Regions from separate parts of the Methylophilus sp. DMC14 genome, predicted to be linked through region 2. Evidence: predicted binding sites of a transcription regulator. Region 2 holds the regulator's gene; the other holds the start of a gene.

Region 1 (16,349 bases), on a different contig from region 2:
AGTGTTTCTTGGGCAACCAGAGAAAAACTGGGAGATGCATCAATAAACCTCACACATGATTTTATTGAGGATCTCGATGAAATCCCGATGCTAGATTACGATATTTTGGATTTAGAGGGCTACAAGCTCAACCCAACCTCTTCCAGATACTCAGTGAGTGAAAAATACAAAGCAAAAATGAGTAATGGTGATTTTGCTGATGGTGTAATGATTGAAACGCCAAATGGTACAGTTGAAAAACAATCTTATCGCTACAGCATGCCTATCATGACTTCTCGCGGTTGTCCGTTTAAATGCACTTTTTGTGCTTCGCACGCTGCACATGGTCGTGATATGCGCTATCACAGCATAGAGCGAGTACTCGAAGATTCAAAAAAAATGATTGAGCGGTATGGTATTGATGGTGTGGTCATTCAAGATGACCACTTTATGGCCGGCAAAGATCGACCTTATAAGATTGTGGATGGATTAGGCAAGCTAGGATTAGGCATGTTTTTTCAAAATGCCTTGGCAATTTATGCCCTAGATATTGAGTTTTTAAAACTATTAAAACATTCTGGAGTAGATGCCTTAGTGTTGCCAATTGAGTCTGGCAGCGAGCGTGTGTTAAAAGAGTTGATGAAAAAACCACTACGTTTAGATTTGATTCCAAAAGCGGTAAAGAACTGTCGAGAGGCAGGTATTTTTACGGATTGTAATGTCATTCTTGGGATGCCAGGCGAAACCAAACAAGATATCGACGATAGTAGGGAGTTCTTAAAGACTATCAATGCAGATTGGTTTAGGGTGTTTGTCGCGACTCCGATTCCAGGGAGTGAAATGTATGCAACTTGTGAAGCGAATGACTATTTTAAAGTCAGTCCGCTGAAAGCAAACTATAAACGCGCAGTCGTTGAAACCGAGCACTGCACACCAGAATATGTGCAATACATGTGTTATCTCATGAATATTGAGCTCAATTTTGTACACAACGCAAATCTAAAGTTGGGGCACTATGAGGTAGCACTTGAGAGTTTCTTGAACGTCATTAATGTGAAGCCTGATCATGCAATTGCCCATTATTATGCGGGTGTCTGTTATACCAAACTTAATCAAGAAAAAAACGCAAAAAATCATTTTGTGCTTGCCTATGAATACGCAAAAGTCACAGATTTTTGGAGTGAGTATATCGAAATTTTTCATATTCCGATTGAAACCGAATACCAAAAATACCAGCCGGAACTAATCATTGGCTAATGATTGGCACACATTCAATTGCAAGTGTCAGGCTACCTTCGGGAGGAGCGTAGGAAGCAGTGCGTTTCGTATGATGTGTATGGGCTAAGATTATTTTTTCAATGCGTGCCGCCTGATCTGTGCTGGCATTAAAAAGTGCCGATAATTCTTGATAAAGCGGAGTTTGTTTTACTGTGGGGTGCAATGCAAAAGCCAAATGAAAGTATCGTTCAGCGAGAGTCAGATTTCGCATTTTTAATGCGTTTACCGAATACCTTAGCGAGAGATTGGCGTTTTTTTCAATAGATGCGTCGAGTCTGTCAGAAATCTCAGGTAAATTAAGGGCATCCGCTTTTTCCTGAAAATCAAAATTCATTACATATGCACCTAGCACATCCATTAAATGATGGGTGGCTTGCGATGCATCATTACCACCATGCACCCGATGAAAAAGCAGGGCTTTATTGATATAAATAACCGCCTGTTGGCATGCAATATCAAAGTCTAGAATTCTAGCCCCATGAAATCTACTACCACTTCCGCCAAGATGAATCACGCTTAACGCCGATTGAGTCCGATAAAAGGCCTGCGTAATACTAGGATTGACTGTTGCCATCATGTAAACCGCTGCTTGTTTAGGGGCAGGAATTTTACAGGTTTGATTATAAAATGGGGCATCCTCATGTACTTGGTTTTCCTCATCTAAAATGGCTCGGTGTACCAGTGCCAAGCCAACATCAGGATGAGCCTCCATTAAGGTTGTAGCTTTTAAAATATACTCGGGTTTGAGAATGTCGTCCGAGCCTAGGACTAAAAAATACTTGCCGCGGATATTTGTAAAACAGTTTTTAAAATTTGCTGTTTGTCCGAAATTTTGGCGATTTTTAGCGATAAAGAATTTGTTCGGATATAAACGGCTATATTCACAGGCAATCGCCCATGAGTCATCTTTAGAGTCATTATCAGAAAACAATATTTCAATATTTTGGTAAGTTTGATTTAAAACACTATCAAAGCATGCTCGTAAATATCTGCCATAGTTATAGTTATAAATAATAATACTGACCAGAGGGGATGTTTGTTTCATGCAAACTTAACTTTCATAATGGCTTATCTCAATAATGCTTTAATGGCTGACAGGTTCAGAAAGTCTTGATTAAAACCACTCCGATGGGTTGGGCTAATAGTGTCTTCTATTGCATCTTTGGCTTCAGATTTGCAATTTAGCTTTCATTTAAGGCTAAAGAGCTTTTGCTTGGGCGTGCATTTAAATTCTTGATCACATAAAAATCAGTTCCACTATAAGCCGCGAATTATGCTTTAGTTTCGTGTTGTTTTGATAGAGCTGTCGCTTAATGGAATATACATTTCCTTTTTAAGCGTTTCTAGTGGCAACAATGGTGACATATCTTCCAGCGGCATGGAAATAATGCTGCCATCTGGTTGTGGCATGGCGCTGGCTTTAGGCGCCAGCGTTTCGTTTTCGATCAGGCGGATATCCACAAGGCAAGGGGTAGCCAAAGCGAGCGCTTTTTGTAATTGCACTTGTAACGTGGACGGGTCTTCAATTCTCATAAACGGTAATTCATAGGTTTCGGCAATTTTTGCCAGGTCTGGTAGCCACAAGCCAGCTTCTGGTCCTGTGCCTATGTAGCGCTCGTTAAAGTAATTGCGCTGTGTGTTGCGAATAGAGCAGTAACCGCCGTTATTCATAATTAGGATGCACATGGGCAGATTGAACGCACGCACGGTCGCTAACTCTTGAAGATTAAGTTGTAAGCTACCGTCGCTTTCGATGGCTAGCATGGTTTTTAAGCCATTGGCGAAACAGGCGCCGATGGCCGCAGGCAGGCCATAGCCCATGGAGCCTAGGCCAGAGGTTAAGAATATCCGTTGACCTGGCTTGTTACGGAACACGGTGTAAAACGCTTCAACGGCTAGTCCAGAGCTCCCCGTGCTAATCAGGGTGTCGGGCTTGGCGACGTCTGAGAGCGTATCAACAAAATGGTAGTGGCTAATTTGTGTCGGTGTGCCAAAACCAGCACCATCGTTGACTGGGTAGCGTTGTTTCCATGATAAGCAGTGCTGGCGCCAGTCATGGCAATCCAGTGTATGTAATCCACTTGTGGCCAGTTGCTGCAAAAAGGTGTGAGCATCGGCGACGATGGGCAACGCTACATCCATGTCCAGCTTTTCAATTTCGTTGGCATCGACATCTACCACTACTTTGCTTGCGGCTCGTGCAAAGCCTCGTGGGTTATAGGCGGTAATAATATTATCCAGTCGACTGCCTATGCTGATGAGTAGGTCGCAGTTTTGTACGGCAAAGTTGGGGGCACGTAGCGCGACCACACCAGGACGCCCGATAAATAAATCGTGCTCATACGGCAACAAATCCATGGCGTTCCAGGTGGCCACCACAGGGATGCCCAGTTGTTCGACCACTTGCTGGAACAGTTTTGCAGCACCAGCCAGCCGGATGCCGTGACCTGCCATTAATACTGGGCGTTGCGCTTGTTGCAATAGTGCCTTCAATTGGGAAATCTGCGTGCTGAGGTCCAGATTTGCTTGGAGGGCTGGTGGCGTAAATGCTGCCAAAGTTTCAGGCTGAATCGGGCTCGCTTGTACATCCAGCGGCACATCAATCCATACCGGGCCAGCGCGGCCTTCGCGGGCACGGTAATAGGCTTCTTGCATGATTTGCTTGATTTCAGCTGGGTTTTCAACTGTGACCGCATATTTGGTCACGCTTTTGACCATGCTAATAATGTCGACTTCTTGCACACCTTTTTGCCGTAACGGTGCACCGCGCAGCATGTCGGCGCGTTTTACCTGGCCGGAAATCACCATCATAGGCACCGATTCTATCCATGCCCCAGTGACTGCCGTGATGGCATTGGTTGCTCCTGGGCCAGTGGTGACCATCGCGACGCCGATATTTTCATTAATGCGGGCGTATGCTTCGGCGGCAATTGCTGCGGCCTGTTCATGCAAGCAGGCCACTGCAGTTAAACGCGAGCATTGCGCCAGGCCGTCATTGAGATGCATGGCCCCTCCGCCGGGTAACATGAATACATGGTTTACACCGCAGTCGGCGATAAAGTGAGCGATAAAATCGGCAACGCGAATCTGGCTAGGCATGACTATTCTTTCTTAGGAGGGTGGCGTTACTTATCCAGCCAGTAGGTGAGCGCCGTTTTTCGAGTTTTGTTCGCCATGATTTGGGGGTCGGTATAGTAGGAGTCATTGACGATATGTGTGGTCGATATTTCTTCTATGACAGCGCCGGTGTCACTGGTCCAAGCATGGCGTGTTCCAGGTTCAATCGTGACAACGTCACCTGGGGTGAGTAAATGGCATATATTATTGAGGGTAAGTTTGACCTCACCATACAAGACATGAAAGGTTTCTTCTTTGTGCTGGTGGTATTGTTCAGGGTGGCTCTGTCCAGGCAACGTGACCAGTAACTTTTTGCAGTAGTCGCGGTTGATGACATTAATCAGTGTCAGGCCGGTTTTACTAAATTGCTCTAAGCCATAGTGGTGTGAAATTTCCAGATCTGCACTCCCTGGCACGACGACCTTGCTTTGCTTCAGGAATTCATTCACGTTTTTGATGATGTCGAGTATGGTTTGGCGCGTATCGCTTGCCTCTGTGTTTTTGGGTGTGATGGCTGCATCTTTGGCGATAGCGGAGCTGGTGCTAAAGCGCGCATATTTTGACCAATCATTGGCAGTCAACTGGCCCTCTTCTGGTGGAAAAGCAAAGTAGATATCGGCGTTGCTGAGCACTTGTCCTGCAGGGATGTCGCGTTTGGCAAATACACCGCGTTGCAGGCTACGCAAGCTGGCGGCTTCTTGTGCATTGATGGGACGCTTTTGCTGGCTTTCCCCACATACGGTGATGGCATATTGCATGGCCTGCAACCAGGCCTCCAGTTGTTCTGGGGCGGCAGAGTAGGCGTTTAGGCTATATTTGTCAGTGGCGAGGCCTACATGTTTTTCAAAAATACCCACGCCTTTGGCCACCGCCATTTTGACAATATCGAGATTCTCTGGAGATTCATGGGTAGAAAAACCGATGTTGATTTCGGGATAGCGCGTTCTGAGCCGCTCTTTGAGCACGTCCACTTGCGACAAATGCATATGAGAGTCTGGGGTGGGATACTCTCCCACACAATGCATGATTGCGAATTGCTTTTTGCGATGCGTTAAAAAGCTGACCACGCGGTCTATCTGATCCAAGCTCGCACCTGCCGTGGAGGCGATGATGGGTTGGTTTGTCTGTGCAATGCGCTCTATTAGTGGCCAGTCAGTAAAGGAACAGCTAGCGATTTTTATGATATCCAGTTGTTGTGCTTCGATCAGGTCAACTGAAGTTTCATCAAAGGGGGTAGACATCGCCAGAAAGCCATTGGCACGGATTTCTTCGATCAGGCGGTCGAAATCTTGTCGAGTCAAACGCGTTTCTGAGAAGCGCTTAATATATTTGATGTCATCGCGACCTTGCATTTGTGGGTGGATAAAGGTATCCAGATCACGATATTGCAGTTTGAAAGCAAATTTGAATGGAAAGGGCTTACAAACCCGGGCAAACGCTTGGATCAATGCAATGCCATGGTTTACATCGCCCATATGGTTATTGGCCATTTCCAGAATCACTAACCGGGTGGGAATATGGGAAATCATGCTGTTAATCCTTGGTTGCTCGCGTGCGGGATAAAGTGTTGCGTCCGAATATATCGAAAAATCGCCTAAATGTCTAAGCGCTGCTTCATCCGGTCATTTTGCATCTGGCCATTTATCTGACTCTGACAGTTAATCAAAATGCAATCCCAAATAGGTTTCGATTTGCGTACAGGCATAATCCAGCATCTGTCCGGTCAGCCCAGGGTAGACGCCTATCCAGAAGCTCTGGTTCATGACCAGGTCAGTGATGTGCAAATCGCCGCTGATGCGGTACTGGCGACCTGCCATGTATGGTTGCCGCGTCAGGTTACCGGCAAAAAGCAGGCGCGTCCCTATTTTATGCTGGTCCAGATAGTTCAGCATGTCTACACGACGGATACCAGCTTCAGGCTTGAGTGTAAGCAGAAAGCCGAACCAGGAAGGGTCACTGTCGGCAGTGGCCTCTGGTAAGGTGAGAAATTCGGCACAAGAGGACAGGCGCTCAGATAAGTACGCAAAATTCGCTTTTCTGGCTTGTATAAACCCATCTAGTTTATCCAGTTGGGCTAAGCCACACGCCGCCTGTATATCGGTAATTTTCAGGTTGTAACCTAAGTGGGAATAAGTGTACTTGTGGTCATATCCTTCAGGGAGTTGGCCCAGTTTCCAGCAAAAGCGCTTTTGGCAAGTATTGTCTTTACCTGGAGCACAATAACAGTCGCGCCCCCAGTCACGAAAACTTTCGATGATTTTCTTGAGCTCAGGATGATTAGTAAATACTGCACCACCTTCTCCCATGGTGATATGATGCGCCGGATAAAAACTGAGCGTGCCTATATCCCCAAACGTGCCTGTTAATTGCCCTTGGTAGCGCGAACCTAGCGCATCGCAGTTATCCTCAATCAGCCACAGCTGATATTTTTTGCAGATTTCCAGTACGACTTTCAAGTTAAATGGGTTGCCCAGTGAGTGTGCCAACATGATGGCCTTTGTTTTAGGGCTGATCGCTGCTTCCAGCTGAGTGACATCTATGTTGTGGGTCGCTAAATCAATATCGACAAACACAGGGACTGCGCCATATTGCAGAATGGGGTTCACTGTAGTTGGAAACCCTGCCGCCACGCCGATTACCTCATCGCCGGGTTGAATCGCACGCTCGCCCAGCCGGGATGACGTGAGTGCCGAAAAAGCCAGTAGATTGGCAGAGGAACCAGAGTTGGTCGTCAATGCAAATTTGACGCCCAGATATTCGGCAAGGCGTTGTTCAAATGCAGCATTAAAACGTCCAGTGGTCAGCCAGCCATCGAGCGAAGCTTCTACCATGAATTTTAATTCGTCTGCATCCAACACTTTTCCAGAGGGCGGAATGACGGATTCGCCGCCAACAAAAGGCTGCTTGGTATATTGAATTTGAGCATACGCCTCTACCAGCGTTGCAATCTGTTGTCGTATTTCTTGTTGCGTACTCAAACCTTGTTCCTAATGAGGGGCTCGAAAATGGAGCTGCTGGTTTGCTACCAGCGTTTGTTGATATTGTAGAATCTGTTGGCGAGTGAATGCCAGCATATCCTGGCCCGCAATATACGCTTTGTACCAATCACTGACTTGCTGAATGGCCGTAGTTGCCGTCCATTGAGGCTGCCAGTTCAAACGCGACCGCGCTTTTGTGCAATCCAGCTTAAGTAAGCCAGCTTCATGCAGATGTGAGTTTTCAATCATAAAGTCCAGGGGCGCTCCCCATGCTTTAAACAATGCATGGGTGATCCATTCTACTGTTAAAGCATCTTCTTCGCCCGGGCCAAAATTCCAGCCTTCTGCATATTGTTTGCCGGCGCTGAATAAACGTTCCGCCAGTAGCAAATAGCCCGAAAGCGGTTCCAATACATGCTGCCAAGGGCGAATGGCATTCGGAAAGCGTAATGTCACGCGGCTTTGTTTCATTAGAGATTGAATAATATCAGGAATCAGTCGATCCTGTGCCCAGTCGCCGCCGCCAATGACATTGCCAGCTCTGGCAGAAGCAATTGCCGTGGCATGCTCATGATCCATAAAAGACGTGCGGTAGGCATGTGTGACCAGTTCTGCGCAGCCCTTGCTATTGCTGTAAGGATCATTGCCTCCCATACTGTCTTGCTCACGATAGCCCCAGATTTGCTCTTTATTTTCATAGCATTTATCACTGGTGACCATCACCGCCACTTGAATGGTCGGCGTTTGGCGTATGGCTTCGAGGATATGCACGGTACCCATGACATTGGTTGCATAAGTGTCGACCGGCGCTTGGTAAGAAGGCCGAACCAGGCTTTGGGCGGCCAGGTGAAAAACGATGTCAGGCTGGCTGTTCTGAATAGCCAAGGTGAGCGCAGAGAGGTCGCGAATATCTCCTTCAATATGGGTGATATCTTGCTGTAGCTTAGTTAACGCAAACAAGCTGGGTTGCGTAGGCGGAGGCAGGGCGTATCCGGTGACCTGTGCGCCTAAGGTATGCAGCCAGGTCGTTAGCCATGCGCCCTTGAATCCGGTGTGGCCGGTGATAAAAACGCGCTTGCCTTGCCAAAACTCAGGGGTCATGCTGATTGTTCCCAGGCTTTCCAGGGGGCGCGGTTATCTAAGCACAATTGTTCAAGGTATGCTTTATCGCGCATGGTATCCATCGGCTGCCAAAAACCATGGTGCAGCCATGCTTGCAATTGCTCCTGGCTCGAGAGTTTCTCCAGAGGCTCTCTTTCCCAAGCGGTTTCGTCGCTTTCAACATAATCAAGCACCGCAGGCGATAACACAAAAAAGCCGCCATTAATCCAGCCACCATCTCCTTCAGGCTTTTCTTGAAATCGTCTGACAATCTGTTGGTCATCAATGGCAACCGCTCCGAATCTGCCCGGAGGTTGGACGGCGGTCATGGTCGCCAATTTGCCGCTTTGTTGATGAAAGGCCACCAATTGCTGTATGTTGATATCACTCAGGCCATCGCCATAAGTGAAGCAGAAGTCTTCATCGCCAATAAATTGCTTGACCCGCTTCAGACGTCCACCCGTATTGGTATGCATGCCAGTGTCGATCAGGGTGACACGCCATGGTTCAGATTTGTTGTCATGCACCTGAATTTCGTTCTTTTGAATATCAAACGTGACATCCGACATATGCAAAAAATAGTTGGCAAAATACTCTTTGATGAAATAGCCGCGGTAACCCAGGCAAATAATGAATTCATTAATCCCATAAAAAGAATAATGTTTCATGATGTGCCATAAAATCGGTTTACCGCCGACCTCTATCATCGGTTTGGGTTTCAGGTGTGATTCTTCGCTGATCCTGGTACCGAAACCCCCTGCCAAAATTACCGCTTTCATGTGTGCTCACAACCAGAAGTTAAAAGTGACAAATCTTTTCTTATCGCAGGCTGGCTGTCAAGCCAAACTTAATCATAGGGCAATGTGTGTGTTGTGTCATGCCCCGCAGTTTTTGTTTAATGCGCATTTGATTGTTCGCGATGATGGGTCACTCAAAGCGATTCAATCCGCACCGTATCCATCACGGCAGGAACTGGCTGTGTATTCTTTTTGTATACATACCTAGACGTATTGACTCCCGCACGCATCTTGATTAATTCGGCAATCTCCGCGTTATCCCTTTGTTCTTCGCGTGGCGCAAATAAAGCGCGTCCCCTTGGGTCTGCGTCTATAGGTGGCTCGCATAAATAGTACACCGCCAGGCTCTTACGATAGATCCCATAAGGCTGGGTTAGTGGGCGGCTCATGCCGTGCCAAGAGTTCTGAGTCGTATCAAAAATCACGGCGCGGTTAAATTTTGGGCAAATTTCTTTCATCAGTTCGCCAGGCTGGTCTTGCTCTGCGTCGTGACTCCATAACCCCAAATGCCCACCATGATATGGCTTGAGTTGTTCTGAGACATAAATAATGATATTGATTTTGCGCTGCAAACCCAATTTTGGATGAATGGAATAATCCAAGTGTGGGTTCAAATTACCGCCAGTGCCGTGAATATGCCAGCCACCACCGTGCAAACCGTTGTCTGCATATAACTGGGTGCCAACGATTTCTGACAGTTTGTTTATCATGGGTGCGGAGTTAAGTGCCTGGAATAGGGCATAGGTTAGGGGTGGAAAGGCATTCCAGTCATTCAATGCTTTTTTGTCTTCAATCTCGTTTTGGTAGTGAAACCAGCGAGCATAATCATACTCGGGAAATTCACATGCAATCCTTGTCACCAATTCAGGATTCAGGAAGTGATCGATGACGGCATGGCGGAAAGGTTTTGCATCTTGAAAGTGATGCATTCCTTTGGTCAGTTGATTCAAATCCAGAAACGATTGCATGAAAATCCTCCTTCGCATTCATTGAGCGTATTCTCTGTATTTATATCGGACTCAAACGCGCTTTATTAAGGCGAATATACGTGTATTTATGGGTTAATTTGCATGCATGTAAGCAAACTGTGCCTTCTTAAGGCGGTGTAGCGGGCCGGGAACCTTTTTGTCTCTTAATCAGTAGACAGACGTATTTGTAGAAATGGCGGCAAAACCGCTTTCTATTTGCTGAAATCAATTGGTAGGGGCTGCGATAAAGTGATTCTAAACTTGACGCAACGTTCTTACTATTACGGTCAGCGTTTGCTGAACTTTAGTAAGAACATGCGAAATCAGATTAATTTAATACAGATTGAAGAGCTTGAGTGTGACATTAAGACTTAGCATGAAGCTCTATATTTTTGTACATTAAGGAGACTTAACATGGCTGCAGTCATTAATACCAATATTTCATCATTAAATGCCCAGCGCAATTTAAATGCATCTCAAGCCGGTCTGAATCAATCTATTGAACGCTTGTCTTCAGGCTTGCGCGTAAATAGTGCTAAAGACGACGCTGCAGGCTTGGCGATTGCAACGCGTATGGATTCCCAGATCCGTGGTAACGATGTAGCGATCCGCAACTCGAACGATGCGATTTCCTACCTGCAAGTAACGGAAGGTGGATTGTCTAAAGCCACTGATGCCCTACAACGGATGCGGGAACTGGCGGTTCAGGCAGCCAACGGTAGCTACGGCTCTGGCGACCGGGCCAACTTGGATACAGAATTCCAGCAGTTGACGCAGGAATTAGCCCGCTTGAGTACTTCTACTCAGTTTAACGGTTTGAACGTATTTGGTGGTTCTGGCTATACTTTCCAGATTGGTTCTGGTTCTGCAGATACCTTGCAAGTAAGTGCAGTCACAGCAGCGACCTTGAGCGGTAACGTTTCAACTGCAGCGGGTGCGACGGCAGCGATTACCGCGATTGATGCGCAACTGGATGCAGTGAACACATCCCGTGCGAGCTTGGGTGCGTACCAAAACCGTTTTCAAGCCGTCATCAGCAGCTTGCAAGTCAATACCGAAAATGTGTCAGCAGCGAAATCCAGGATTATGGATGCGGACTTCGCGGCAGAAACAGCGAAGATGACCCGTAACCAGATTCTGCAACAAGCAGGCACGGCGATGCTGGCCCAGGCCAACCAGTTGCCGAACAGCGTCATGTCGCTGATTAAAGGGTAGTCTTTCAGCAGTTTTCTTGTTGTACTTGTTACAGGTCGTGGGCTTTTGTCTAGGCAAAGGCTCGCGACTTCCTCATTCTTGGTTAACCCATGTACGCATCAGACCTCCATCACTTAAGATAGGCCGGTAAAACTGGTTTTGTTTTTTCAACTTTTAAAGTTTCCAGATGCGATTGCCAGATGCGATATAGTTAAGCAGCATGCTGCAATCTTTGCGGTGACGTGTGCGACCCCTGTTAAAGGCTACCCGTTCTGGCCTGTATATTGGGGCTCAGACGTGGAGGCCTTGGAAGCCCAGTTTGCCGCGTATACCGGGCCACCGCATTGTGTCGGCGTCGGCAATGTCCTCGATGCACTGACCTTGGCCTTGTGCGTCTTGGAGATGAGGGAAGGGGATGAAGTGATCGTCCCCTCTCATACTTATATTTTGTTGAGACCTGACTAGGAGTGCGGTCGGCGCAACTGTGGTCCCTATTCAGCCTGCCGACGGGCAGTTCAATATTGATGTTGCCGCCATTCAGGCAAAAATCACAGCTAAAACCAAAATCAATTTATATGGTAACCCGGCGGAGATGGACGCCGTTTGTGAATTGGCTAAACAGCATGGCTAGCTGGTGTTATTGGATGCTACACAAGCGCCGTCAGGGGGCGACGGATTGGCGCGCATAGGGCTTTACTCAGGCAAGCATTTGGGGGCTTGGGGCGATGGTGGTGCAGTCACCATCCGGCATGAGCGTCCCGCCCCGCGTATACGCATACTTGGCAATGATGGCTCGGTCGTCAAACATTATAATCTGGAACCGGGCGTGAATAGCCGTCTGGATCCATTGCAAGCCGCCTTGCTTTCAGTCAAACTGGCCGCGCTGGATGAGTGAAATACACGCCTGGCCCAGTGCTTCTTAATGCTTTGCAAACATGGTTGCAAAGCATGGGGTGTAAACCCTGATTCATTATCCCGTCCCGCTATATTTCCAACAGTCCTATCAGGTGCTCGGTTGGCGAGCAGGTCATTCTCCTTGTGCCGAGCGCTATGCCAATCAAGTACTGAGTTTACCTATGGGCCCTCACCTCTCAGTCACGGCTGTCGACCAAGGGATTGAGTTGGTACACCAATTTTTCAGAGTGTAATGAGGCAAGTACACGTATCGCCTCGTTTAAAGTTTTTCTGAGTAGGGTCGTAAATAGTGTCAAGTGCATGATCTACCAAGCCGAAATTTAAAGTTCAGCATTAAAGAAATTTCTGGTGAAGTCGATAAAAGTAATAACAACGCTGAATAGCAAACACGTAGTTAAACAGTGAATCAACGTTGATATGACATGCCGCTTTGACACTAACTACATAATAGGACTCTGAAGGAGACTAAACATGGCTTCTGTAATTAATACCAACATTGCATCTCTGAATGCACAGCGTAATTTGAATGCCTCACAGGCCGGCTTGAATCAGTCGATTCAACGCTTGTCTTCTGGCTTGCGCATCAATAGCGCTAAAGATGACGCAGCGGGCATGGCGATTGCCACTCGTATGGACTCACAAATTCGCGGCAGTAACGTCGCGATCCGTAACTCTAACGATGCGATTTCTTACCTGCAAGTGACAGAAGGTGGTTTGTCTAAAGCCACCGATGCTTTGCAACGTATGCGTGAACTGGCAGTACAAGCATCAAACGGTACTTATGGTTCTGGTGACCGTGCTAACCTGGATACAGAATTCCAGCAACTATCATCAGAATTAACCCGCCTGAGTACTTCTACACAGTTTAACGGTTTGAATGTGTTTGGTGGTTCTGGCTATACTTTCCAGATTGGTTCTGGCTCTGCAGATACTCTGCAAGTGAGTGCAGTGTCTGCGGCTTCGTTGACTGGTAACGTTCAAAGTGCCTCAGCTGCGACTAACGCGATTACAGCGATTGATGCGCAACTGGATTCAGTGAACACTTCACGTGCGAGCTTGGGTGCGTACCAGAATCGTTTTGAAGCGGTGGTAAGCAGCCTGCAAGTGAATGTGGAAAATATTTCTGCAGCGAAATCCCGGATTACGGATGCAGACTTTGCGGCAGAAACCGCGAATATGACACGTAACCAGATTCTGCAACAGGCAGGGACTGCGATGTTGGCTCAGGCTAACCAGTTGCCTAACAGTGTCATGAGCTTGCTCAGAGGTTAAGTATTCTCCGGTCGATCGAACCAGGGCGAGCATTTGTCAAAACAGGTGCTCGCTTTTCTTTTTAGTCGCAAACATTCTAATCCCGCGTCTCGCTCCCCAGCCTGGGTAGCCGTATAAACTAAAAGCATGAAACACATACGCTGGCGTGTCCCAAATGCGCATGACATGCTTATCTGTTGATGTATCCTTGTGACGTCTGACAGGCGTTGCCGTCCTTTCTCTTTCCTTTGTTTTATGATCTACAAGGCAGAATTCAATGTTTCAAGCTTGGGGAAATGAAAAGCATACCGTCACAGGTTATTTCTTTCAAAAGTACTTCATTCATCAGCAAGAGTCTACGTGTCTTTGAAGATAAGCAGGTAAAAACGCCGTTGTTTTACCAAATTATGCTGGCTGGACTCCGGTAAAGTAGGCACGTTGGTGTATCGCTAAGTCACTTGAGTGTAGTGAGCACAAAATGATTTCATGGAGTCTGCAGGACTGAAGAAAATTACTCGAAGTTTTTCTCACAACAATAGGCCAAGTCGTGCTGACGCGATAACCATGCTGATACTGGCATGGTAGCAATGTTGCACGGCTTGAATTTGCATAATGGTTTGATATTAAAGTTTTTCCGAGAGGAGTCGTAAATAGTTTCAAGTGCATGGTCTGCCAAACAGAAATTTCAAATCCAGCATTAAAGAAATTTGAGATGAGGCCGATAACAGTAATAACAACGCTGAATAGCAAACACGTAGTCAATACAGTGAATCAACGTTGATATGACATGCCGATTTGACACTCATTGGATATACGACTCTAAAGGAGATTTAACATGGCTTCTGTAATTAATACCAACATTGCATCCCTGAATGCACAGCGTAATTTGAATGCCTCACAGGCCGGCCTGAATCAATCGATTCAACGCTTGTCTTCTGGCTTGCGCATCAATAGCGCTAAAGATGACGCAGCGGGCATGGCGATTGCCACTCGTATGGACTCACAAATTCGCGGCAGTAACGTCGCGATCCGTAACTCTAACGATGCGATTTCTTACCTGCAAGTGACAGAAGGTGGTTTGTCTAAAGCCACCGATGCTTTGCAACGTATGCGTGAACTGGCAGTACAAGCATCAAACGGTACTTATGGTTCTGGTGACCGTGCTAACCTGGATACAGAATTCCAGCAACTATCATCAGAATTAACCCGCCTGAGTACTTCTACACAGTTTAACGGTTTGAATGTGTTTGGTGGTTCTGGCTATACTTTCCAGATTGGTTCTGGCTCTGCAGATACTCTGCAAGTGAGTGCAGTGTCTGCGGCTTCGTTGACTGGTAACGTTCAAAGTGCCTCAGCTGCGACTAACGCGATTACAGCGATTGATGCGCAACTGGATTCAGTGAACACTTCACGTGCGAGCTTGGGTGCGTACCAGAATCGTTTTGAAGCGGTGGTAAGCAGCCTGCAAGTGAATGTGGAAAATATTTCTGCAGCGAAATCCCGGATTACGGATGCAGACTTTGCGGCAGAAACCGCGAATATGACACGTAACCAGATTCTGCAACAGGCAGGGACTGCGATGTTGGCTCAGGCTAACCAGTTGCCTAACAGTGTCATGAGCTTGCTCAGAGGTTAATTCTCAAGACATTTGAATGATATCCACAGGGGAATCCCTCTGTGGATTTTAGGCTAAGCAGAGGAGCAGCATCATGACTCAATCTATGGATGGTGTTGGCGGTAACCGCACAGTAACAGGGGTGCCCGCAGTGAATAGCTTGAAGCTGGTGAAATATGCAGAAGCCAGTGGTGAGCAAAAGCCTGCCGAAGTGCTGGATAAGGCGACTTTGACAGGAGCAGTACAAAAACTGAATGACTATGTGGCGCCTGCGCTGCAAACCATACAGTTTTCGATTGATGATGACACAGACCGTATTGTCGTGAAAGTGGTCGACACCGAAACGCAGAAGGTGCTCAGGCAAATCCCTAACGAGGAGGTACTTGCCATTAGCAAGACGCTGGATAAATTAAGAGGGCTAGTCATTCGTCAGACAGTGTGATCAATTGTGAGTGTATTTGGAGACTAGATTATGGCATCGTTAGTAAGCTCAGTAGGGCAATCAGGATTACCCATTGACTCTATTGTCAGTAGCTTGATGAGTGTGGCTCAGCAGCCGATTACCCAGATTCAGACTCAAGTCTCTTCTTACAACTCCAAACTTTCTGCTTACGGTACTTTGAAAAGCGGGTTGAGTACCTTCCAAACGGCTTTGGATAGCCTGTCCAGTCCTGGCAAGTTTAATGCGCAATCCGTTACGTTGACCGATTCAAACAGTATTAGCGCGACTTCAGATGGTACCGCGACCAATGGCAACCATAGTATTTCGGTGAGCCAGCTGGCGACTTCACAACGTATCACCACGTCTGCCTACAGTGATGCTAGTACTACTTTTGGGACTGGAAGTCTAAAAATTTCCTTTGGCACTTATACACCTGCCAACGGTAATACCGCGGCTTCTTTTACCACAAACAGTAGTAAAAATGCGATCACGGTGAATATTGACAGTAGTAACAATACCTTGTCCGGGATCCGTGATGCGATTAACGCACAAAACGCTTCTGTTACGGCCTCTATTGTTAACGACGGTACAGGTAACCGACTTGTGATTACTTCCACAGATACCGGTGCAGCCAACAGCCTCAAAATTGATGTCAATGATAATGACGGTAATAATACAGATGGCAGTGGCTTGTCAACGTTTGCGTATGACCCG
Region 2 (16,349 bases):
ATGTCTATGCCCATCCAGTTGCATCTTGATCACGTCTTTGGCGGCCAAAAAGGCGTCCACATGCTCTGTGGTCAATGCCATTTCCTGCTTGCGAATCTTATCAAGCAGGTTTTCCAGAACATGGGTAATCTCTGCCATGTCCATAAAGCCAAACGTTGCCGCGCCCCCTTTGATTGAGTGCGCAGCACGGAAAATCGCGTTTAACTGCTCGATATCAGGTGACTCTACGTCAATATCAAGCAACAGGCGCTCTGCTTCGGCCAATAACTCTTCAGCCTCGTCAAAGAACACCTCATAAAACTGGCTCATATCCACTGTCATTGTTTACTCCAGTCCCTTAACCTTGTGCCCTTAGGCACCAATTACTTTTTGTACAACTTCAATCAGACGTTTTGGATCAAATGGTTTGACCAACCAGCCATTTGCACCAGCCGCTTTGCCTTTTGCCTTCATTTCGTCTGATGACTCGGTGGTCAGCATCAAAATAGGCACCTTCTGGTAAGAAGCCAATGTACGCAGGTTGGTGATCAGCGTCAGCCCATCCATCACGGGCATGTTCTGATCCGTCAAAACCAGGTCAACGGTTTTCTCTTTTGCTTTGTTCAAGCCATCCTGACCATCGACCGCCTGTACCACATCATAGCCAGCCGCTTTCAGGCTAAAAGCCACCATTTGACGCAATGATCCGGAGTCGTCTACTGTTAAAATTGTTTTCGCCATGTTTGATTCGCCTTTTTCACTAATTTTGTAAAACGCCGCTGTGACTAAAATAAATCGATATCACCGGTTGCCAAGTCCTGCTGGTTCACTGACTTGCGTAAATTGCCGGTCAAATGCTGGCTACCCTGATCAAAATTCTGGTTCAATTGCTGAATGAAACTTCTGATTTCCTCATGCTCGTCATCCGCAGCCATCGGAACCTGGTGGCTGGATAACTCATGCAACAGCTCTTTTAAGCCGTTCACCCGGTTAATCGTCCGTTGCAGCAATTGATTGGTCATGTCCTGAAACTGCATGCCAGTCACCACTTTATTCACTTCCTGACCAATATTGTCCTGAAACACCTGCAACTGCTGCATTTCTTCAGGTTGCAACTTGCCAGCCTCTACCAATAACTGGAGGGCTGACTGTTGCTCCATTAACTGGGCATAGACATTCATAAAGCTGGCACTGAGCTTTTCAATCGCCTCATTGAGCAAAAAGCTGGTTTGCTGTAAATCGGTTTCGATTTCGAGCAAATGCCAATCACCATGGTGCGAAACTGCAGCCAGTAACTCTCTTAGTTCTTCTATGGGCAATGTTTTCATAGTGGTCCTATCTTGCCTGATTCCCCTGATTTTCAATCAAGAAATAAGCATCATAAAAATGACTTATTTCTTGCGCTTTTACCGCCCCCTGTTTTTTATTCCGCAGGCGTAGCGGCGTTTTTCTGCAATGCATCTACTTGTGAATGGTCTTTCTCACTGACAGAAATTTTTTCATTATCCTTGAGTAAATCTTCTTCAGTTTCTTTGTTCATCACGATCAGACTGATCCGGCGGTTAATCGGATTGAACGGATTTTCCTTGTCCATCATGATGGCGGAGCCCATGCCGACCACGCGCAACAACTTGGTCTCATCCATGCCGCCGGCAATGAGTTCTCGCCTCGAAGCATTGGCACGGTCGGCCGAGAGCTCCCAGTTACTATAGCCCTGATCGCCGCTCGCATATGGCGTGGCATCGGTATGCCCAGACAAGCTGATCTTGTTATCCACCCCATTGAGTGTTTTACCAATTTCTCGCAGAATTTTCTTGGCGTAAGGTTGCAAGTCGGCACGCGCGCTTTCAAACATCGGACGGTTCTGTTCGTCGATGATTTGTACGCGCAGCCCTTCCGCCGTCATGTCCAGTTTTAATTGCGATTTGAATTGCTTGAGCTCAGGATTTTCTTCAATCGCCTGTTCAATCTTGGCCTTGATTTCTTCCAATTTGGCTTTTTCTGCCTTCTTGAGTACTTCTTTTAATTCTTGTTCCTTAATGGTTTTGTTACGACCAGGGTCGCCATCCACCGGCTTCACCTGACCTTGCTTGAGTGTCACATCCTTACCGCCGGTATTTTTCAGCGCGGAATCACTGGCACCCACGCCCGGGCCCATGAGCACGACTTTGAGCGGGGTTTTAAAGTATTCGGAAATGCCTTCACGTTGTGCTTTGGAGGTGGAGCCGAGCAGCCACATCAGCAAAAAGAACGCCATCATCGCCGTCACAAAGTCGGCGTAAGCGATTTTCCAGGCACCCCCGTGATGACCGCCGCCACCTTTCTTGATTTTTTTAACGATAATGGGGGCAATATGTTCTTCTGCCATTTTCGTGGTCCTCTAGGGTTGGTCCTGTGCTTTATTTGGATTGATCTTGTTTGCCAGGCTTATTTTTTAGCTTGCTTGACGTAATCTTCAAGCTCAGAGAAACTTGGACGCTCAGTGGAGTACAAGACTTTGCGGCCGAACTCCACGGCAATCGCAGGGGCATAGCCATTCAGGCTGGCCAGTAGCGTGACCTTGATGGTTTGAAAGACTTTGGAGCTTTCTTCCAGCTTGGCTTCCAGCACCCCGGCCAGCGGGCCAACAAAGCCATACGCCAGCAAAATCCCGAGGAAGGTACCCACTAGCGCGTGGCCAATCAGCACGCCCAGTTCAGTAGGCGGCAATTGCAAGCTTTCCATGGTGTGCACCACCCCCATCACGGCAGCCACAATACCGAAAGCTGGCAAGGCGTCACCGAGCTTTGCAATACAATGCGCGGCCACATGGCCTTCCTGATGGTGGGTTTCAATTTCGTTATCCATCAAGTTTTCTACCTGAAAGGCATCCATGTTGCCGGACACCATCAAACGCAGGTAGTCACAGATAAACTCAACCACATGATGGTCGTGCTGGATTTTGGGATATTTGCCAAACAAGGCACTGGATTCAGGATCTTCGACATCCTTTTCGATCGACATCAAGCCTTCTTTACGGATTTTGGTCAGAATCTCGAATAGCAAAGCCAGCAAGTCCATGTACAAGGCTTTGTTGACATGCGAGCCTTTAAAGGTTTTTGGCAAGTCCTTGAGCGTTGCCTTGAGTGATTTGGCATCATTGCCGACCACGAATGCACCCAACGCCCCGCCGAAAATCATGACCACCTCCAGAGGTTGCCACAAGCCTCCCAAATGGCCGCCAGCAGCGGCATAACCGCCAAAAACTGCAGCTAAAATAACGACATACCCGACAATGACTAACATGCCTACACTCCACAATGGTTTTACCAATGTTAAAAGCATAGCAACAGGCCAACGAATTCAATCATCCAAATAAAAGGGCTTTAGCCCCTTATTAAATATGGTTAATTCTGGTTAGATTTCATGCCAGTGATCACAGGCTTAATCACCTGCGATGGCGGATACAAGAGCTGAATAAAGTCCGTCTACAGGCTGTAGACGTACAAGGCAGGGGCGTTTTTTTGCGGATAGATAATTCGTTGCGCCGTCATGTCGGGCACCGGAAACTCGGAGCTCACAAACAGTGTGCCAGCCGGCATCTCTGCCCTCACCTTTTGCCAAACATCGGGCATCACAGCAGGCGACAAATAAGCAAAGATGACATCAAATTTTGCAAAGTCCAGTTCGCGGTAGTCACCGAGCGTAAATCTGGCACTGGTGCCAGAAAACAAGGCTCTGACCGCACTGACCGCCCATGGTAGCGGCGCAATTTCGATACCTGAAACCTCGTCATGCACACGCTGGCTCGCCAAAAACAGGGCGAGATCCCCAATCCCGCTGCCGATATCCAGTACTTTGAGCGGCGCGTCATCGCCATGATGCTCCAACACGTGATGCAGGGCGCGCCAGGTGGCAGGGAAAGAAGGATAAAATGGGACCCGGGTGTTGTGTACAGACCAGTACAGGGTCAAGGTAATGATAAATCCAGCCAGATAAACGGTGGCAGGCAAGTCAATATGCTGCATGCCCAGGACAGCCACTGGGAAAATCACATGAATCCAGCGCCACCAGACAGGCATCTGCGCGGCTTTGGCCAGCAGGCTGACCATACAAATATGCAGGAGCAGCCAAATCCAGACATGCGCTAGCGAAATGCCAAGATGGCTTAATTCAAATGCGAATACACTGTTGATCACGCCTGGCGCGAGGCCTGCAATCAACAGTATACTCAGCGTCTGGATCAGTAATGCCTGGCACCACAACCGTTTTGGTAGCAGGCGCTGTAGCCAGGGTTTGGGCAACAGCGTCTCTACCGAAAGTTTGGCCGATGGCATGCTGATTCCTTTCACTCACATAGTGCCGTGACACTGATCCGGGTGATCAGGCTGTCATGGAAACCAGTTTGTAGCTCAACTCTTTTGCCTTTTTGGTTTTGCCGGCACGTGAAGGCACATGGCACAAGTTGCAGACATAGTTCTGGTTCAAATCATAGCTATTGACGATGTATTGGCCACCGCAGCAATGACAGACTTTAGTTGTCAGCATTTTGCTTTCAATAAAGCGTACCAAGGTCCAGGCGCGTGTCAGCGACAGCACAGGCTCATCTTTAGTCTCGGCATCAGGATGCTGTACTTGTTGCATATACAAGGTATAGGCTTTAATGATGGCTTGGATGCCGTCTACCCCTGCGTAATCAACCATAAAGCGATAAATGTTGTAGAAAATAGAGGAGTGAATGTTTGGCTGCCAAGTCAAGAACCAGTCGGTAGAGAATGGCAACATGCCTTTTGGAGGAGAAACGCCTTTCATCTCTTTGTACAACTTGATCAGACGCTCACGTGACAATGTGGTTTGTGATTCGAGCAACTGCAGGCGGGCGCCCAGTTCGATCATTTGCATGGCCAGTTGAATTTGTTCTGCTTCGTTTACTACACTCTTCTTTTGCATGATATCCTCTTTTCTCTTTCTAATCGCCGTGTGGTTACAACTACGCTGGTTATACTGTGGAATCTGCGGCCTGGGCTGACATCAATACCGCGGTATGCAGATGGGCTTGGGCAGGGTCTTTGGCATAGCTGGTCAGCATTCCCAGGATTTCGCTATCATCAAAGCGGAAGCGGGTCAGCAGCATGTTGGTGTTACAGAGTTTGAGTAACTGCAGATTGGTCAAGTTTTCGAGCAGATCTGCAATTTCCTTGTTAATGCCAAGGCGGAAGATGGCAGTGGCTTTGTCAGCACGGATCAGTTGTTGCGCCAACATCAGGTAGTTCAGGTTGGCATCCTTGATTTCAGCGAGTAAATCGTTTTGCATGTTCATGATCTTTTCTCCGTTTTTTTGCGTAAATTTAAGTCCGCCTGAGCGTTAGGCGTACTTTGCGCGCAATCATGAACTGCAACAATCAGGGTTTGTCGGTTTATTTTGTAAGACAGACGAAAACAGCCGTGTAGGAGTTTGTCTTACAAACCCCTACACGGCATTATTCACTAACAATAATATCAATCACTTATCGCTCAAACCTAAAGTTGAGCTACAAGTTCGTTATGTGCAGTCTGTCAGCATTTTTTGATTTCCAATTCAAAAATTAATTCAAGTTTTCTTGTTGTATTCCGTAAACAATGACTTTTATTAGTTTTTAAGCCGCCTTCATGGTGGCCAGATACTTTTTCAGATATTCCGGTTAACGTCCCTACTTGATAAAACTTTAGGGTGCACAATCAAAAAAAATCCAAAAATTTTATAAGTCACTGTTTATTAATCAAAAATATTTTTAGCTTTTACACCCCTTAACAACAGGCAGGCAGCAACTGTGAGAAAGCGGTCAATTCGCCCTTTTATTCCCAACTTAGAAATACATTTATCTAGCCAATAATCACTCACAAGACACACGACATGGCGTGGTGTGCAAACCCGAAACGAGTGAAAGACATGGCAGCTGAAGACAGCGATATGGAAAAGACCGAAGACGCGTCCCCCAAGCGATTGGAGAAGGCACGCGAAGACGGCGATGTTCCCAGGTCGCGCGAATTGGCCTCTTGTGCGGTTTTGTTTACCAGCGGCATTGCCATCATGATGATGAGCAAGCCGATGGGTGAGGCCATGAAGGATGTATTGCGTCAGGGCCTGAGTCTGGACAGGGCCATGGCGTTTGAGCCGCAGCTGTTGATTGTGCATATGATCAAAGTGGTGGAACAGGCGATGTGGGCCTTTTTGCCACTGGCAGTCATTGTGGTTGCCGTAGCGATTGCTTCACCGATCTTGGTCGGTGGCTGGGTGATGTCGCAGAAATCGCTGGTGCCCAACTTTGGCAAACTCAACCCGATGAAAGGCTTGTCCAATCTGTTCTCCAAGAACTCGCTGGTGGAGTTGGTGAAGTCGATTGCAAAAACCATCCTGGTTGGTTCTGTCGGCTACACGCTGGTGAAAAAGGATTTGCAACCGATGTTGGGCTTGTCCAACATGCCGCTGGAATCAGGGATTAGCACTGTCAGCGAATTTATGGTGACCGGCTTTTTAACATTGGCTTCTGCGCTGGTCCTGATCGCCGTGATTGATGTGCCCTACCAGCTGTATCAATACGCGCAAAAACACAAAATGACCAAACAGGAACTCAAGGACGAATCCAAGGAGTCCGAAGGCAGCCCTGAAATTAAAGGCCGTATCCGTCAGCAGCAGCGTGAAATGGCGCGCAGAAGAATGATGAGTAATGTGCCCAAGGCAGACGTGGTGATTACTAACCCGACCCACTATGCCGTAGCGATCAGCTATAAAGAAGGTGAAAATGCAGCGCCTGTCGTCGTTGCCAAAGGCGTCGATGTACTTGCGCAAAAAATCAAGGAAATTGCTGCAGAACATAATGTGATGACGCTGGAATCCCCCAAACTGGCACGGGCCTTGTATGCCCATGCCGAGCTGGAGCGCGAGATTCCACAAACCTTGTATGCCGCGGTAGCGCAAATTTTGGCTTATGTGTTTCAACTGCGCGTGTTCAAGCAGCATGGCGGCGTCCGTCCGGTCATCCCAACTGATGTACCGGTCCAGGATGCACTGGATCCACATGCACTGGTAGCAGCGCCTGCCACGGCAACAGATATTGAATAAGCAAGACTGAGGAGTATTTAGATGAATAACTGGCAACAAATAATGGGGAAAATGGACGGCCGCAGCATCGCCGCCCCGCTCATTATTGTTTTGCTGCTGGCCATGATGATCTTGCCGTTACCGGCCATCATGCTCGATGTGTTTTTCACTTTTAATATTGCCTTGTCCATCCTGGTCTTGATGATCGGTCTGCAAACCACCAAGCCGCTGGACTTTATAGCCTTCCCGACCGTACTGCTGATGACCACCATGTTGCGCTTGTCGCTCAACGTGGCTTCGACCCGTATCGTGCTGACCGAGGGCCATGCCGGCCCTGATGCCGCCGGTAAAGTGATCGAGGCCTTTGGTCACTTTCTGATTGGCGGGAACTATGCGGTCGGTATCGTGGTGTTCGTCATCCTCACCATTATCAACTTTACCGTGATCACCAAAGGTGCGGGCCGGATTGCAGAAGTGGGTGCACGGTTTACCCTGGATGCGATGCCAGGCAAACAGATGGCGATTGACGCGGACCTGAACGCGGGCCTGATTGGCGAAGATGAAGCCCGCCGCCGCCGTAAAGAAGTCGGCCAGGAATCCGAATTCTATGGCGCGATGGATGGTGCCAGTAAGTATGTGCGCGGGGATGCGATCGCCGGGATCCTGATCATTATTATCAACATTGTCGGCGGGTTGATTGTCGGCATGGTGCAACATGACCTGAGCTTTGGCGACGCAGTGAAAAACTACACCTTGCTCGCGATTGGTGATGGCCTGGTCGCGCAAATCCCTTCGCTGGTGATTTCCATTGCGGCCGGTGTGGTGGTTTCACGTGTGGCCAACAATGAAGACATCGGCGGACAGCTGATTAGCCAACTGTTTGAAAATCCACGTGTGCTGACCATCACCGCCGGCATTATTGGCGGTATCGGCCTGATTCCAGGCATGCCTCACCTGGCCTTTATCGGGTTGGGGGGATTGTTGGGTGGTATTGCTTATTCAGTCAAACAAAAACAGGAAAAAGCCAAACAGCAGACGGTGATTGAACCACAACCAGATGATAAATTGGCCCCGGCCAGCGAGGCGGAAGAAGCCACCTGGAACGATGTGCTGCCAGTAGATACCATTGGCCTCGAAGTTGGCTACCGTTTGATCCCGCTGGTCGATAAAGGTCAAGGCGGTGAATTGCTCAAGCGTATCAAGGGCATCCGCAAAAAATTTGCCCAGGAGATTGGCTTCCTGGCGCCGACGGTTCATATCCGTGACAACCTGACGCTCAAACCGAACGCCTACCGCATCACCATGAAAGGCGTGGAAATGGCTACCGGGGAATCCAACTATCATCAAATGCTGGCGATTGATCCTGGTGCAGTCACCGGTGATCTCGAAGGCACGCGTACCACAGACCCAGCCTTTGGCTTACCCGCAGTGTGGATTGATCCCGAGCAGAAAGAATTCGCACAAAGTCTGGGCTATACCGTGGTAGATCCTGGCACCGTGATTGCCACCCATTTAAACCACATCATTTCACTCAATGCCGGTGAGCTGTTGGGCCGCCAGGAAGTCCAGCAATTGCTAGATCACATGAGCAAGGAATCCAGCAAGCTGATTGAGGAAATTGTGCCCAAGATCATCAGCTTGTCCACCTTGCAAAAGGTCTTGCAAAACCTGCTTAATGAGGGCGTGCATATCCGTGACATGCGCACGATTCTGGAAACGCTGGCAGACCATGCCCAGTATTCGCAAGATGCCAATGACCTGACCGCCATGGTCCGCATCAAGCTGGGGCGTGCAATTGTGCAGGACCTGTTCCCCTACAGCAACGAAATCACCGCCATGACCTTAGATGGTCAATTGGAAAAACTGTTGTTGCAAGCATTACAAAACAACCAGTCCAGCCAGGGCGTGATCGAGCCTGGCATTGCCGAAAGACTGTCACAAGAGACCGAAATGGCCGCCAGACAGCAAGAGCAGATGGGCTTGACACCAGTCCTGCTGGTGGCTGGCCCCCTCCGCCAGGCTTTATCCAGATTTTTAAGAAGGACCGTCCCGCACCTCAGAGTGTTATCCCATGATGAGTTGCCAGACAACAAATCGATTCGTGTCACCAGTTTAATTGGAGCGCAGTAATATGAACATCAGAAGATTTTTTGGCAAAAACGCACGTGAAGCCCTGGCTCAGGTCAAGCAGGCCTTGGGGGAAGATGCCATTATTGTTGCGAATCGCAGTGTCAACGGTGGGACTGAGATCATGGCCATGCTGGAGTCGGATGTCGATGCCAGTGCGAGCCAGCCAACTGCTGAGCAAGGCAGCGAGCAAACACGCAGCCTGCTTGATTTTGTGAATGCCAAAGAGCAACCCCGGCAAGCAACTCCAGTGCTGGCGCCGCGCGCCGTTCAGCCGCCGGCAGCCACGGTATCTGAAGAGGCCAGTGTCAACGAATCGGCCATCATGGACATGCTCAAGCAGCACAGTGAACAACAAGAGCATGCGTATCAGCTGGCAACACAAACGCTGGAAGAAAAAATGCAAGGCATGATGGTGGAAATGCGCCAGATGCGCAGCCACTTTGAAACCCAGATGAGTGCCATGACCTGGCAGCATCATTTACAACATAGCCCGGCCAAATCAAAAGTGCTGGGCACCCTGCTCGCTGCCAACTTCAGTGCGTCGCTTTCACGCCAGATTGCCGAAAAAATGCCGCAACACATTGATGTGAACAAGGCGCCAATGTGGGCCAAAGAAGTGATCAGCCGCAATTTGCACACGCTGGACGACGAAGATGCTTTGCTGGACCGTGGCGGTATCTATGCCTTGGTCGGCCCGACCGGGGTAGGCAAAACCACCACCACAGCCAAACTGGCGGCCCGCTATGTGATGAAACATGGCACCCAGAACCTGGGCTTGATCACCACGGACAGCTACCGGATTGGCGGCTACGAGCAATTACGCATTTACGGCAAGATTCTGGGCGTGATGGTACATGCGGTCAAAGATGAAGAAGACTTAAAAATAGCCTTAAACGAACTCAAGAACAAACATATGATTCTGGTGGATACCGTAGGCGTGAGCCAGCGTGACCAGGCGGTGACTGAGCAACTTTCCATGCTGAGCCGTGCCGACAGCCCGATACAGAAACTGTTGTGCCTGAATGCGACCTCAACCGGCGATACCTTAACTGATGTGATGCGTAGCTACAAAAAGCATGATATCGCTGGCTGTATCGTCACCAAACTCGACGAAGCGGCTGCGATTGGCAATGTACTGGACGTGTTGATTCGCGAACGCATGCGCCTGTTTTACACCACCAGCGGTCAGCGTGTGCCAGAGGATATCGAGGTTGCAGACAAGCAAGCCCTGGTCGAACGCGTGTTGACACCACACCAGGCCAGCCTGCCCTACCAGTATCTGGATGAAGAATTACCGCTGGTGATCTCCAGCATGATGCAAACCGCCAGCCAGGAGCAGCCACATGTTTAATTACCGTGACCAGGCGGACGGCTTGCGCCGTATCATGGCCAAAACCTCTGCCCGCATTATCAGTGTGATTGGGGCCAATGGCCAGCCAGTCAGCCAGTGGATGCGTCAACTGGCGACCAGCATGCTGACGCCAGAACAGCGTTTGTTGCTGGTGCACGCGCACCGCCAACCCGCGATGACACATTCCCTGCAAGGCATCGCCGTGCAACGCCAGGCCATCAAGCGGGGCATTTTCAAACACCCGCAAGGCTATGACCTGACCTGTTTGGGCGAAAATGACCTGTTAACCTCGCCTTTATCTCACGATTTAAAAACGCAACTCAACGGTATAGTGGAGCAACTTGCGTACGATTACGACACTGTGATGATTGAAGCACAACTGGATAGTCAAGACTACAGCCTGCTGCTGCCGGTAATTGCCGCGCATGAGCTGGTGATCCAAATGGATAGAAGCGACGCCGCCATTAAGTCGGCGTATGCGACCATCAAGCATATCAGCCAGCAACATGGGCAGATTCCGTTGGGCGTCGTCGTAACAGACGCTAACCATGATCAAGGCAATCAGTACTTTATGCGCCTGAACCAGGTGTGCAAACAATTTTTGGGCATCACGCTGGAGTTCATCGGTGCCATGCCTGCTGACACCAGTATGGCAGTCACTGATAACCCTGGCCGCGCGACCGCCGAAGTGAGCAAACAGCTTTCCAGCACACTGGCGTTTAAAACCGTCGCCCATCGTCTCGAACAACAACGGATTTCCATGCCATCCATGGCTGTTGCCTAAAGTCAAAAAGGAAAAACATGTATACCGCTAAAGGCACGACTCAAAATACCGATCAGATGCTCAAAATGCATAGCGGCCTGGTCAAGAAAATGGCTTATCAAATGAAGGCCAAGCTGCCCTCCTGCGTCGAGCTGGATGACCTGGTGCAAGCGGGCATGATCGGCCTGATGGACGCGATACAGCGTTACGAAGATACGCATGGGGCACAATTTGAAACCTATGCCTCTCAGCGCGTGCGTGGCGCCATGCTGGATGAATTGCGCGGTGCCGACTGGCTCCCGCGCGGCATCCGCAAAAACATGCGCGATATCGAGATGGCTGTGCAACAGCTGGAACAAAAACTGGGCCGCCCGCCTACCGAATCCGAAATCGCCAAGCATATGAATTTTAGCCTGGAAGACTACTATGACGTCTTGAGCGACTGCCAGGGTCACCAGCTGATTTATTACGAAGATTTTCAGGACGATGACGGTGGCGAGCACTTTCTGGATCGCTATGTGGACGATGATAGCAGCGACCCGGTGAAGGCCCTGCTCGAAAGCGACTTCCGCGAAGCCTTGATTGCCTCTATCGACAATTTGCCAGAGCGTGAAAAGATATTGATGGGCTTGTATTACGAGCAGGAACTTAACCTCAAGGAAATCGGCGCCATCATGAGTGTGTCCGAATCACGCGTTTGCCAGCTGCATAGCCAGGCGGTCGCCCGCTTGCGTGCCGCCATGCGTGAAAAAGCCTGGACCGGAGTTGCCTGATGGATTGGGGTAGCCTGGCCGGACTGCTGATTGCACTCGGCGGCCTGGTCCTTGGCCAAGTCATAGAAGGGGGCCACCTCAACTCCCTGATGCAACCTGCGGCCTTTGCGGTAGTCATGCTAGGCACGACTGGCGCAGTCTTGCTGCAAACCGAACTCAAAGTGTTTATCAAAGGCCTGCGCATGCTGAAGCTGGCCTTTGTGCACCCACAGGATGACCGTAAAAAACTCGCCGTTAAAATCAATCAATGGAGCCAGCAGGCGCGCAAAGAAAGCGTGCTGTCTCTGGAAAGCTACATCAAGCGTGAGCAGGATCCTTTTGTACGCAAGGGCTTGCAATTGCTGGTGGACGGCACCCCGCCTGACCGCATCCGCGAAGTCTGTGCCATTGATATATATTACTACGAAATGCAACAGCGCGAGGCTGTCAAAATCTGGTCAGCGGCAGGTGGCTATGCGCCCACCGTAGGCATTCTGGGTGCGGTGCTCGGCCTGATTCATGTCATGGAGAATCTGTCTGACCCAAGCAAGATTGGTAGTGGCATCGCAGTGGCCTTTGTTGCCACCATTTATGGTGTGGCGCTGGCCAACTTGGTGTTTTTACCCATCTCCAATAAACTCAAAGGCCATGTCCAGCATGAAATGTCCAGGCGCGAAATGCTGCTCAATGCCTGGGTCTCCATCGCACGGGGCGACAATCCAAAACTGGTCAGTGAACGGCTGGAATCTTATCTGCATTTGAGACAATCGTGATGTACAGACGCCACAAGCTCGAAGATGAAGAGGAAAGCCACGAACGGTGGCTCATTTCTTATGCAGACTTCATTACCCTGCTGTTTGCTTTTTTTGTGGTCATGTATGCCACCTCCAACATTAACCTGAATAAATACCGCGCCCTCTCCAGCTCGGTCGTCAATGCGTTTCAGGGGCAACCGGGGGCTGTCGGCCAGCCGCAGAATATGCCACAGGGCTTACAAACGCCTGGTTTGCCAGTTCCTGGCGCACAGAATCAAAATGGGCAAGTTCCAAGTGCGGTGATGAAGCCTTTGCCGCTCAGCTATCTATATCAGGAAAAAAAACTGCGTGATCAGGAGAAAATACGCGCCATGGCTCAGCAACTGGCCAACACTCTGGGGCAATGGATAGAGCAAAAACAGATCACGGTTTACCAGTCAGACTTGGGGGTGGAAATGGATATTTCCACCCATCTGCTGTTCCAGAACAACCAGGCGGCATATACACCCCAGGCCAGCCAGGTACTGCACATCATCAGCGCACAACTAAAAAATGAATACCGCACCCTCCAGGTTGAAGGGCATAGTGACAAGCACACCTTCAGTGGCATGGTTGACGCAGAAAGCAAGCGTTGGACATTGACGGCGACGCAGGCAGCACGCGTCGCGGCTACACTGGCCGCCGATGGCATCGCAGCCAAACGGCTTTCAGCCCTTGGCCTGGCAGAAACAAGGCCGCTCTCCAGCAGTGACAACAATCTGGCGCAATCGCTCAACAGCCGTATCACCCTGCGCATCCTCACCGCAGAGGCAGGTGAGCAACTCACCACCAATCTGGCGAACCGCCAGGAAGTCTCGCCAGCCGAGCCAGAAGCAACCGCAGAGATTCCACCGATGGCAACGCCAGCTACCTTGCCATCAGCAATGACAAACAAGCGCAACAGTCAGCCTTGACCTTGGCTGTGCGGCCGTAAAAGTTATTTTTTAAACCATCGCCTTTTAGGGCATCATTTCTAAACCAACGCTTGTTGCAACCAATCATTAAATGCGTCTATTGGCATGGGTTTACCAAACAGGTAACCCTGGTAGCGGCGGCAACCATTGTTTAGCAACAGTTCCAGTTGTTCTGGGGTTTCAACCCCTTCGGCAATCACGCCGAGGTACATGCTCTGCGCCATGGCAATAATGGTACGCACAATGGTGCGGTCATGACTATCGGTCACAATATCATTTACAAATGAGCGGTCTATCTTGAGTTGATACAGTGGCAATTTTTTAAGATATTGCAACGAAGAATAGCCGGTGCCAAAGTCGTCTAGGGAGAACTGGATGCCTGACTGGCTGAGCTCTGTCATGATGCGTACCGCATCGTCCACATTTTCCAAAAGCAGGCTTTCGGTTAACTCCAGACGCAAGGCATTGGGGTTGATTTGATGCCGCTGTAAACAGGCTTTGACCATGGCGGTGAAATTGGCCTGTCGGAACTGACGCGCGCTGATATTCACCGACAAACTGAGTTCACGTGTTTTTTGTGCCCGTTGCCAAACGGCAATTTGTGCACATGCCTGGTCGAGTACCCACATGCCGATTTCAACAATCAGGCCACTGCTCTCGGCCACCGCGATAAATTGCAGCGGTGAAGTGAGGCCTTGCGTGGGGTGTTGCCAACGCAGCAAGACCTCTGCGCCAAACGGCCGGCCGGTGTGGTCCACTTGCACCTGATAATAAACCCGCAACTGTTGCTGGACGATGGCTTCGCGCAGCTCGGCTTCCAGGCGCGCTTGCGTCGCAATCTCGGTCTGCATGCCAGGCTCATACAGACAGGCATGGTTGCGGCCAGACTGCTTCGCTTTGTGCAAAGCGATGTCCGCGGCTTTCACATAGTCCGTTTCATCCATGTCTGTCCCGCTAAAACTGCACAAACCCATGCTGGCGGTCACCGGCAGCTTGAGTCCTGCCACGTTAAACGGCCGTTGCAGGGTCTTGTGCAATTTGCGCTGCAAGGCCCAGACCTGTTGTACCGCCTTGTCTTTTTGAGTCGACAGTCCTGAAAGCAGAATCAGAAACTCATCGCCGCCCATACAGGCAATAAAATGCGGTTGTGCCGCCTTTTGCAGGCGCTGCGCCACTTGCTGCAACAGCGTATTGCCTGCATTGTGGCCATGGGCTTCATTCACCCATTTGAAATGGTCGAGGTCTATATAAATGAGACCGCCATGTTGCTCTGCGGCGGATTGATGACGCAAGGCATGCAATACTTCATACATTTTTTTGCGGTTAGGCAAGCCGCTCACCGGCTCAAGATAGGCCAGGGTTTGCATCGACTGCTGTGACAAATGGCGATCCACGACGATGCTGACCAGTCTGGCCGCCTGCCCGATCAGGGATTGCTCAGCGGCTGTAGGCAGTTGTACCTGACGCGAATACAAGGCAAACGCCCCGAGCACTTCCCCCGCAGCATTAAGAATAGGCTCTGCCCATCCACCCTGCACTCCCGAAGCCTGTGCTGCCGTTCGGTGGTACTGCCAGTAAGGATGGATCATGACATTTTCAACCATCACGCGCTGGCGCGTGGCGATCGCGGTGGCTAGAGAGCCGTTACCGGCCTCCAGCTTGAGCTGTTGCAAGGTTTGCAGTAGCGGAGATGGCAAACTGGGCGCGATCACGGTTTGTACACGTTGCCCCAGATCCTGCGTCAGCACGATGGCACAAAAGGTCTCGGGATGCAGCGCTTCGATCTCGCCAACAATCCAGGCCAGGATGTGTTCGGTGTCCTGTTCTTTAAGAATCAGCTCCAGCATAGAAAACTTGAAGCGATCATAGTCTCGCACTCGTTGTTTTTCTTGCTGGTAAAGCAAGGCAGCTTGATGCGTCTGACTCACATCCCGCACCAGCAGCAAACAACGTGGCTCGTTTTGCCCATGCAAAAAATAATGCACTCGACACTCTAGCCACTGCACTCCCAGCTGGTCGCAGGCAATCTGTATGCATTGTTGGGTGGTCTGATCAGTGGCGGGCGTTAACAGGGCTTTTATCAACGCATGACTTTCGGCGGGTAAGGCTTGCCAAAGGCCGTTGCTATTCAAGACTTGATGCGCTGGTGTAGTCGCAGCTGGCCCTTGCGCTAACACAGACAAACAATCACCGGCGGCATTGGTCTCAACCGCCAGGTAATACTGGGCCGGATCAAGCAAATCAGACCACTGTTCAAGAAGCACACACAGTGCAGGATTGGCCAATATTGAAGCACTTGGCTCAGAGATTACTGAAGACATCGCAAACTTTCACAACTGCAGTGCACAATCTCTGTCCCTCCAACGCAGGTAAATACGCTGGTCATGAGATGGCACACCCCCGAAGAATATTTTTAGAATAGCACTACCAATGGATGGCTGCGCATTATATTTACAATAATGTGTCCAAAAAGCAGTGCGATGTCAAGCACAGATACCTTAACACTTGTCTGGCTGCAAGCAAGTTCGCGGGTAGAAACAGTGCGCGACCATCCCCCTCCCCGGCCTCACTTTGGGGTAAATCCGGCGATTGGAGTTCGTCCCACG

The links. Region 2 encodes FliA, which starts transcription of late flagellar genes. Its sites were predicted from a motif close to CTAAAGTTNNCNNAAANNNTGCCGATANNA; they were not measured.
Region 1: ACT53C_RS10205 (flagellin N-terminal helical domain-containing protein) is a predicted target of FliA. The motif match lies at 14,276-14,305, and genes of this name have one in related genera.

The regions. Positions count from the first base shown of each region.
Region 1 is NZ_JBQUZA010000004.1:234,942-251,290, reverse strand. It holds gene ACT53C_RS10270 (radical SAM protein) at 1-1,236, shown strand, start outside; gene ACT53C_RS10265 (glycosyltransferase family 2 protein) at 1,226-2,302, opposite strand; gene ACT53C_RS10260 (thiamine pyrophosphate-binding protein) at 2,536-4,356, opposite strand; gene ACT53C_RS10255 (N-acetylneuraminate synthase family protein) at 4,383-5,903, opposite strand; gene rfbH (lipopolysaccharide biosynthesis protein RfbH) at 6,033-7,352, opposite strand; gene rfbG (CDP-glucose 4,6-dehydratase) at 7,362-8,453, opposite strand; gene rfbF (glucose-1-phosphate cytidylyltransferase) at 8,450-9,232, opposite strand; gene ACT53C_RS10235 (2OG-Fe(II) oxygenase) at 9,385-10,218, opposite strand; gene ACT53C_RS10230 (flagellin N-terminal helical domain-containing protein) at 10,633-11,433, shown strand; gene ACT53C_RS10225 (DegT/DnrJ/EryC1/StrS family aminotransferase) at 11,650-11,877, shown strand; partial or broken gene ACT53C_RS10220 (DegT/DnrJ/EryC1/StrS family aminotransferase) at 11,870-12,307, shown strand; gene ACT53C_RS10215 (DegT/DnrJ/EryC1/StrS family aminotransferase) at 12,375-12,560, shown strand; gene ACT53C_RS10210 (flagellin N-terminal helical domain-containing protein) at 12,799-13,599, shown strand; gene ACT53C_RS10205 (flagellin N-terminal helical domain-containing protein) at 14,414-15,214, shown strand; gene ACT53C_RS10200 (flagellar protein FlaG) at 15,288-15,635, shown strand; gene fliD (flagellar filament capping protein FliD) at 15,666-16,349, shown strand, end outside.
Region 2 is NZ_JBQUZA010000006.1:147,336-163,684, reverse strand. It holds gene cheA (chemotaxis protein CheA) at 1-321, opposite strand, end outside; gene ACT53C_RS12580 (response regulator) at 352-720, opposite strand; gene ACT53C_RS12575 (chemotaxis protein) at 765-1,307, opposite strand; gene motB (flagellar motor protein MotB) at 1,403-2,347, opposite strand; gene motA (flagellar motor stator protein MotA) at 2,407-3,264, opposite strand; gene ACT53C_RS12560 (class I SAM-dependent methyltransferase) at 3,447-4,295, opposite strand; gene flhC (flagellar transcriptional regulator FlhC) at 4,342-4,908, opposite strand; gene flhD (flagellar transcriptional regulator FlhD) at 4,958-5,278, opposite strand; gene flhB (flagellar biosynthesis protein FlhB) at 5,888-7,060, shown strand; gene flhA (flagellar biosynthesis protein FlhA) at 7,082-9,169, shown strand; gene flhF (flagellar biosynthesis protein FlhF) at 9,171-10,520, shown strand; gene ACT53C_RS12530 (MinD/ParA family ATP-binding protein) at 10,513-11,304, shown strand; gene ACT53C_RS12525 (RNA polymerase sigma factor FliA) at 11,322-12,056, shown strand; gene ACT53C_RS12520 (flagellar motor protein) at 12,056-12,808, shown strand; gene ACT53C_RS12515 (flagellar motor protein MotB) at 12,808-13,743, shown strand; gene ACT53C_RS12510 (putative bifunctional diguanylate cyclase/phosphodiesterase) at 13,803-16,064, opposite strand.